DNA from 2 places in the Streptomyces sp. NBC_00273 genome. Region 2 is predicted to be linked to the other one. Evidence: predicted binding sites of a transcription regulator. Region 2 holds the regulator's gene; the other holds the start of a gene.

Region 1 (4,185 bases), 920 kb from region 2:
TTCGGCGAACCGGCGCACCTCCGCCACCGGCTGCCCCCGGAACACCCCGACGGTGAGCACGCGCTCCGGCACGCGCGCGGCGAGCTCCCGCGCGGTGGCGGCGTCCACGGTCCGCGGACTCCCGGGCGCGAAGACGAACCCGACGGCGTCCGCCCCGGCGGCCACGGCCACGTCGACGTCGTGCGCGGTCCTGAGCCCGCAGATCTTGACGAAGAGATCGCTCATGCGACCAGTCAACCAAACCCGCCGCACCCACGGGTGGCACGTCCCATAGGCCGGGCACGGCGGCCCCGCCGTCGCTAGCCTGGAACGAGGCGCACACCCACGGCACAGCACGCCCCGGAGGACGACGGTGACCGAGCGGGCCACACCCATAGGGACTCTGTCGCCGCCAACGTTCGAAACACTCGGTGCCCACGCTGCCGCTGCTGCGCCGCCTCGCGCACGCCTTGGACGCGGGTCTGACCATCGCCCTCGACGAGGACCGCGAAGAAGTCACCTTCATCGCACACCCCGCCGCCTGAGACCCCGTCCGGGAAACGCCCGAGGGCGGCACCCCCGTGGGGGTGCCGCCCTCGTTCGAGAACAGCCGATCAACCGTGGCCGGAGCCGGGGTCGATCAGAAGTCCATGTCACCGCCCGGCATGCCGCCGCCCGCGGGGGCACCGGCCTTCTCGGGCTTGTCGGCGATGACGGCCTCGGTCGTCAGGAACAGCGCGGCGATCGACGCGGCGTTCTGCAGCGCGGAGCGCGTGACCTTCGCCGGGTCGATGATGCCCTCGGCGATCATGTCGACGTACTCGCCGGTCGCGGCGTTCAGGCCGTGACCGATCGGCAGGTTGCGCACCTTCTCGACGACGACGCCACCCTCGAGACCACCGTTGACGGCGATCTGCTTGAGCGGGGCCTCCAGCGCGAGCTTCACGGCGTTGGCGCCGGTCGCCTCGTCACCCTCGAGCTCCAGCTTCTCGAAGACCGCGGAGGCCTGCAGCAGGGCCACGCCACCACCGGCGACGATGCCCTCCTCGACGGCCGCCTTCGCGTTGCGAACGGCGTCCTCGATGCGGTGCTTGCGCTCCTTGAGCTCGACCTCGGTCGCGGCACCGGCCTTGATGACGGCCACGCCGCCGGCCAGCTTCGCGAGGCGCTCCTGGAGCTTCTCGCGGTCGTAGTCCGAGTCGGAGTTCTCGATCTCGGCGCGGATCTGGTTCACGCGACCGGCGACCTGGTCGCTGTCACCGGCACCGTCGACGATGGTGGTCTCGTCCTTGGTGATGACGACCTTGCGGGCGCGGCCGAGCAGGTCGAGACCGGCGTTCTCCAGCTTGAGGCCGACCTCCTCGGAGATGACCGTGCCGCCCGTGAGGATGGCGATGTCACCGAGCATGGCCTTGCGGCGGTCACCGAAGCCCGGGGCCTTGACGGCGACGGACTTGAAGGTGCCACGGATCTTGTTGACGACGAGGGTGGAGAGCGCCTCGCCCTCGACGTCCTCGGCGATGATCAGCAGCGGCTTGCCGGACTGCATGACCTTCTCCAGGAGCGGCAGCAGGTCCTTGACCGAGCCGATCTTGGAGTTGACGATCAGGATGTACGGGTCGTCGAGGGACGACTCCATGCGCTCCATGTCGGTGGCGAAGTACGCCGAGATGTAGCCCTTGTCGAAGCGCATGCCCTCGGTGAGCTCGAGCTCCAGACCGAAGGTCTGGGACTCCTCGACGGTGATGACGCCTTCCTTGCCGACCTTGTCCATGGCCTCGGCGATGAGCTCGCCGATCTGGGTGTCGGCGGCGGAGATGGAGGCCGTCGAAGCGATCTGCTCCTTGGTCTCGACATCCTTCGCCTGGGCGAGCAGGGCGGCGGAGACGGCCTCGACGGCCTTCTCGATACCGCGCTTGAGGGCCATCGGGTTGGCACCGGCGGCCACGTTGCGCAGGCCCTCGCGGACGAGCGCCTGGGCCAGCACGGTGGCGGTGGTCGTACCGTCGCCGGCGACGTCGTCCGTCTTCTTGGCGACTTCCTTGACCAGCTCGGCGCCGATCTTCTCGTACGGGTCCTCGAGCTCGATCTCCTTGGCGATGGAAACACCATCGTTGGTGATCGTGGGGGCGCCCCACTTCTTCTCAAGGACGACGTTGCGACCCTTGGGGCCAAGGGTGACCTTGACGGCGTCGGCGAGCTGGTTCATCCCACGCTCGAGGCCGCGGCGGGCCTCCTCGTCGAACGCAATGATCTTGGCCATCTGAAGTGGTCCTCCCGGACAGCGGTGGATTGCTCCTGGACCGCGCCCGCGCCCGCGACGGACGGCCTGCGTGCCCGGCGGTTCCTTCCCGCCGGACCCTGCGGGCCTCACCGACCCGGTCCTCGTTCAGTAGCACTCTCAACCAGAGAGTGCTAACGCCAATGATTAGCACTCGACCCCCTCGAGTGCAAGCGGCTTCGAGTGATGCCCGGCTACTACCGGGCACACGCACGAGGGGCCCCATCCCGTGTCCAGGATGTGGGCCCCTCGTGGTGTTCCAGGTCTTCGCTGAAGACCGTGCGTCGGTGGTCGATCGCTCCAGGACTAGCCGAGTGCGAGCTTGACCATGTCCGCCTGCGGACCCTTCTGGCCCTGCGAGATCTCGAACTCGACCCGCTGACCCTCTTCAAGGGTGCGGTACCCGTCCATCTGGATGGCGCTGTAGTGGACGAACACATCCGCACCACCGTCGACCGCGATGAAGCCGTAGCCCTTCTCCGCGTTGAACCACTTGACGGTGCCCTGAGCCATGCCTAACTCCCCTATTACTGGCCCTTGCGCAGGAACGCACTTCACGATCCCGGGTCAGAACTTGCGTCGGAACGCTTCGACCGAGGCTGAATGTATCTGCGCGGATGCTGTCTGCAACAGGTCAATCCGATGAGAATTCTGGACACCGAGAAACATTGAAATAGAGTGAAAAGTTGCCATACTCCCGGGCAACTCGGGCCCGACATATCTCGCCAAAGCCCCATAGCGCACTCGCATGTTGGCCCGATGTCGACCCTTGCGCGGCCCGTTCATATGCAGGGGGCAAGAACAGCGGAGGGGACTTCCCCAACCCTACCGTGCCCAATCAAGCAGAATTGCCCCCTCCGCTTTTAGCGGAGGGGGCAATTTCGTTTTGCGCCCGTCACCGGAGCGGTGACGGGGAAGACGCGGTGGAGATCCGGGGGATCAGCAACCGCCGGCGACGGCCGGGATGATCGAGACGCCGGCGCCGTCCGGCGTCGCCGCCTGCAGCCCGCCCTCGAAGCGCACGTCGTCGTCGTTGACGTAGACGTTCACGAAGCGGCGCAGCTTGCCCTGGTCGTCCAGGACGCGCGCGGCGATGCCCGGGTGGTTCTTCTCCAGGGACTCGATGACCTCGGCGAGGGTCGCACCCTCGGCCGGGACCTCGGCGACGCCGCCGGTGTAGGTGCGCAGGATGGTGGGGATGCGGACGTTGACGCTCATGGCGCTACTGCCTTTCCGGGTGCAGAAGGGAGAAGATCAGGCGAGGCCGGCGGCGCGGAACGCGTCCAGGCTCGGGCGGATGGTGGCGGTCTGCCCGCTGTCCGCGGCCACCGCCTCCAGGGTCTTGAGGCCGTCACCGGTGTTGAGGACGACGGTGGTCAGCGTCGGGTCGAGCTGCCCGTTGTCGATGAGCTTCTTCGTCACGCCGACGGTCACGCCGCCCGCGGTCTCGGCGAAGATGCCCTCGGTCTGCGCGAGGATCTTGATGGCTTCGACGACCTGCTCGTCGGTGACGTCCTCGACGAAACCGCCGGTGCGGCGGGCGATGTCCAGGACGTACGGGCCGTCCGCCGGGTTGCCGATGGCCAGCGACTTGGCGATGGTGTTCGGCTTCTGCGGGCGGACCACGTCGTGACCGGCCTTGAAGGCGGTCGACACCGGGGAGCAGCCCTCGGCCTGCGCACCGAAGATCTTGTACGGCTTGTCCTCGACGAGGCCGAGCTTGATGAGCTCCTGCAGACCCTTGTCGATCTTCGTCAGCTGCGAGCCGGACGCGATCGGGATCACGATCTGGTCGGGCAGCTGCCAGCCGAGCTGCTCGCAGATCTCGTACGCCAGCGTCTTGGAGCCCTCGCCGTAGTAAGGACGCAGGTTGACGTTGACGAAGCCCCAGCCCTCGCCCAGCGGGTCGCCGATGAGCTCGGAGC
Region 2 (4,185 bases):
CATGGCATTCGCCTGGCATAGTCCGCTTCCCGACCGGCCTCCGGCCGACGCCGGGCCGATGCGACGAGCCCGGCCGGGGAATCCCCAGGCCGGGCTCGTGACGGTGGATCGCGGTCGGTCAGCGACCGTTGAAAGCGTCCTTCAGGCGGCTGAACAGACCCTGCTGACCCGGCGCGAACTGACCCATCGGCCGCTCCTCGCCGCGCAGCTTCGCCAGCTGGCGGAGCAGGTCCTCCTGCTGGGCGTCCAGCTTGCCCGGGGTGGTGACCTCGACGTGCACGATCAGGTCGCCGCGTCCGCCACCGCGCAGGTGGGTGACGCCGCGCCCGTGCAGCGGGATCGCCTGGCCGGACCCGGTGCCGGGCCGGATGTCGATCTCCTCCAGTCCGTCCAGCGTCTCCAGCGGGCACTTGGTGCCCAGTGCGGCCGCCGTCATCGGAATGGTGACCGTGCAGTGCAGGTCGTCCCCGCGCCGCTGGAAGGTCGGGTGCGCCAGCTCGTGGATCTCCACGTACAGGTCGCCGGCGGGGCCGCCGCCGGGGCCGACCTCGCCCTCGCCCGCGAGCTGGATCCGGGTGCCGTTCTCGACGCCGGCCGGGATCTTGACCGTGAGGCTGCGGCGGGAGCGGACCCGGCCGTCGCCCGCGCACTCGTGGCACGGGGTCGGGACCACGGTGCCGAAGCCCTGGCACTGCGGGCAGGGGCGCGAGGTCATGACCTGGCCCAGGAAGGACCGGGTGACCTGCGAGACCTCACCGCGGCCGCGGCACATGTCACACGTCTGCGCCGAGGTGCCGGGAGCGGCGCCCTCACCGGAGCAGGTGTTGCAGACGACGGCCGTGTCGACCTGGATGTCCTTGGTCGTCCCGAAGGCCGCCTCGTCCAGTTCCAGGTCCAGGCGGATCATCGCGTCCTGGCCGCGCCGGGTCCGCGAGCGCGGGCCGCGCTGCGAGGCCTGGCCGAAGAAGGCGTCCATGATGTCGGAGAAGTTGCCGAAGCCACCCGCTCCGAAGCCGCCCGCTCCGCCGCCACCGCCCGAGGAGGACAGCGGGTCGCCGCCGAGGTCGTAGACCTGCTTCTTCTGCGGGTCCGACAGCACCTCGTAGGCCGCGTTGATCTCCTTGAAGCGCTCCTGCGTCTTCGGGTCCGGATTCACGTCCGGGTGGAGTTCACGCGCGAGGCGCCGGAAGGCCTTCTTGATCTCGTCCTGCGATGCGTCGCGGCGCACGCCGAGAACGGCGTAGTAGTCCGTGGCCACTTACGACTCCGCCAGGATCTGTCCGACGTAACGTGCCACTGCGCGTACCGCTCCCATCGTTCCGGGGTAGTCCATGCGGGTCGGTCCGACCACGCCGAGTTTGGCGACTGCTTCGCCGCCCGAACCGTAACCGACCGAGACGACCGACGTGGAGTTCAGTCCCTCGTAGGCGTTCTCGTGCCCGATCCGTACGGCCATTCCCGACTCGTTGGCCTCGCCCAGCAGCTTGAGGAGCACGACCTGCTCCTCGAGTGCTTCGAGCACCGGCCTGATCGTCAGGGGAAAATCGTGTCCGAAGCGGGTGAGATTGGCGGTACCGCCGATCATCAGCCGCTCTTCGGCTTCCTCGACCAGGGTTTCGAGGAGTGTCGCGAGCACCGTGGAAACCGTGCCGCGGTCCTCGGCCTCGAAGGATTCGGGGAGGTCCTGGACGAGCGGGGGTACATCGGTGAAGCGGCGCCCGACGACCCGGCTGTTGAGCCGGGCCCGCAGGTCCGCCAGCGAGGTCTCCCCGAAGGGGCTCGGGCAGTCGACGAGCCGCTGCTCGACCCGCCCGGTGTCCGTGATCAGTACGAGCATCAGGCGCGCGGGAGCGAGCGAGAGCAGCTCCACGTGCCGGACGGTCGACCGGGTCAGGCTCGGGTACTGGACGACGGCGACCTGCCGGGTGAGCTGCGCGAGCAGCCGCACCGTGCGGCCGACCACGTCGTCGAGGTCGACGGCGCCGTCGAGGAAGTTCTGGATGGCCCGGCGCTCGGGCGACGACAGCGGCTTGACCCCCGCCAGCTTGTCGACGAAGAGCCGGTAGCCCTTGTCGGTGGGGATCCGGCCGGCGCTGGTGTGGGGTTGGGCGATGTAGCCCTCGTCCTCCAGCACGGCCATGTCGTTGCGCACGGTGGCGGGCGAGACGCCGAGCCGGTGCCGCTCCGTGAGCGCCTTGGAGCCGACCGGCTCCTCCGTCCCGACGTAGTCCTGGACGATGGCGCGCAGCACTTCGAGTCTGCGTTCGCTGAGCATCGCGCACACCTCCAGCTGTGGTCCGTTGCCGTCTTCTGCCGTGTTCGTTGGCACTCTGATCGTTCGAGTGCCAGAGAGCCCCCGCTCAGTGTACGGCCGGGCGGTAAGCCCCTGGCAAGGGAGGCCCGCCAGGGTAGCGTCGCGGCATGGACGTGCATTGGGAAGGGTCGGGCTGGGAACGGCTGACCGGACGGGCCGGCCGGCGGCGGCTGCCGGTGTGGGACTGCACCGTGGGGCTGGTGGTGGGCGAGGATTCGGTCCTTCTGATCGACCCCGGTTCGTGTGTGCGCGAGGGCGCGCAGGTACGGGCCGAGGCGGAGCGGCTGACGGGCCGGCACGTGACCCATATCGCATTCACGCACGGTCATTTCGATCACGTCCTGGGCGCGGCCGCCTTCACCGGGGCCGAAGTGTTCGGGGCGGTCGGGCTGGACTCGCTGCTGGCGGCGGAACGCGAGGAGCTGCGCGAGGACGCGGTCCGGCAGGGGCTGGCGGAGGCCGAGGCGGCGGAGGCGGTGGACCTGCTGGTGCTGCCCCGGCATTCGGTGTCGGGCGAGTGGACGCTGGAACTGGGTGGCGTACAGGTGCTGCTGGCCAATGTGGGGCCCGGGCACAGCGGGCACGACCTGGCCGTCTTCGTACCGGGCGAGCGCGAGGTGGTCTTCTGCGGGGACCTGGTCGAGGAGTCGGGCGAGCCCATGGCGGGCCCGGACGCCACCCCCGGGCAGTGGCCCGCCGCCCTGGACCGGCTGCTGTCACTGGGCGGGGACGACGCACTGTACGTACCGGGTCACGGAGCGGTGGTCGGGGCGGAGTTCGTCCGTGCGCAACGCGCCACACTGGCGGCCCGTTTCGGCGTGTCGGAGGCGTGACGCGCGCGGCTCTCCTACTGTCGGCCGGATGCGCGAGTACTCCCCCGACCTGACCCCGCAGTGGAAGCGACCCAAGGCCGTGCCCGAGGTGGCGGCCGACCGGGACCTCGTGGTCGAGGTCGCCGGTACGGACTTCTGCGGCGCGGTGGTGGCCTGCGAGGCGGGCACGGTGACCCTGGAGGACCGCTTCGGCAAGCGGCGGGTCTTCCCGATGGAGCCGCGCGGGTTCCTGCTGGACGGCGAGGTGGTCACCCTGGTCCGGCCCGCGCGCGGGCCCGCGGGGCCGCGCCTGACGGCCTCGGGCTCGCTGGCCGTGCCCGGGGCGCGGGCGCGGGTGGCGCGGGCGGGCCGGATCTACGTCGAGGGCCGGCACGACGCGGAGCTGGTGGAGCGGGTCTGGGGTGACGACCTGCGGATCGAGGGCGTCGTGGTGGAGTACCTGGAGGGCATCGACGACCTCCCGGCCGTCGTCGCCGACTTCGCCCCGGCCGCGGACGCCCGCCTCGGCGTCCTGGTCGACCACCTCGTGCCGGGTTCGAAGGAGTCCCGCATCGCGGCGTCGGTGAGCTCGCCGGACGTCCTGATCGTGGGTCACCCGTACGTGGACGTCTGGCAGGCCGTGAAGCCGTCCGCGCTGGGCATTCCCGCGTGGCCGGTGGTCCCGCCCGGCCAGGACTGGAAGACGGGCATCTGCCGGGCCCTGGGCTGGCCGGAGAACACGGGCGCTGCCTGGCAGCACATCCTGTCCCGGGTGACGTCCTACAAGGACCTGGAGCCGACGCTCCTGGGCTCGGTGGAGCACCTCATCGACCACGTCACGGCCCCGTAGCCCACCCCAGCCCGGCCGACCCCTGACAGGCCCCGCCGCAGCCCTCCGAGCCCCGCCGGCGTTTGAGGCGCACTTTCAGCCCCGCCGGCGCTTGAGGCGCACCCACCCAGCCCCGCCGGCGCTTGAGGCGCGGGGGTCCGGGGGCAGCGCCCCCGGCAACGGCGCCGCAGGCTGGTCAGTCCACCAGGTCCCGGACCACCGCGTCGGCC

Evidence for each region. Region 2 encodes HrcA, which represses chaperone genes, less so after heat shock. Its sites were predicted from a motif close to TTNGCACTCNGNNNNNCNGAGTGCNAA; they were not measured.
Region 1: groL (chaperonin GroEL) is a predicted target of HrcA. The motif match lies at 2,408-2,434, and genes of this name have one in related genera.

What each region holds. Positions count from the first base shown of each region.
Region 1 covers NZ_CP108067.1:5,542,813-5,546,997, reverse strand. Annotated here, with positions in the region: gene OG386_RS24490 (phosphoribosylanthranilate isomerase) at 1-225, opposite strand, end outside; gene groL (chaperonin GroEL) at 620-2,242, opposite strand; gene OG386_RS24480 (cold-shock protein) at 2,567-2,773, opposite strand; gene OG386_RS24475 (MoaD/ThiS family protein) at 3,200-3,478, opposite strand; gene thrC (threonine synthase) at 3,515-4,185, opposite strand, start outside.
Region 2 covers NZ_CP108067.1:6,460,119-6,464,303, reverse strand. Annotated here, with positions in the region: gene dnaJ (molecular chaperone DnaJ) at 119-1,258, opposite strand; gene hrcA (heat-inducible transcriptional repressor HrcA) at 1,259-2,275, opposite strand; gene OG386_RS28580 (MBL fold metallo-hydrolase) at 2,422-3,147, shown strand; gene OG386_RS28575 (DUF3097 domain-containing protein) at 3,176-3,976, shown strand; gene hemW (radical SAM family heme chaperone HemW) at 4,152-4,185, opposite strand, start outside.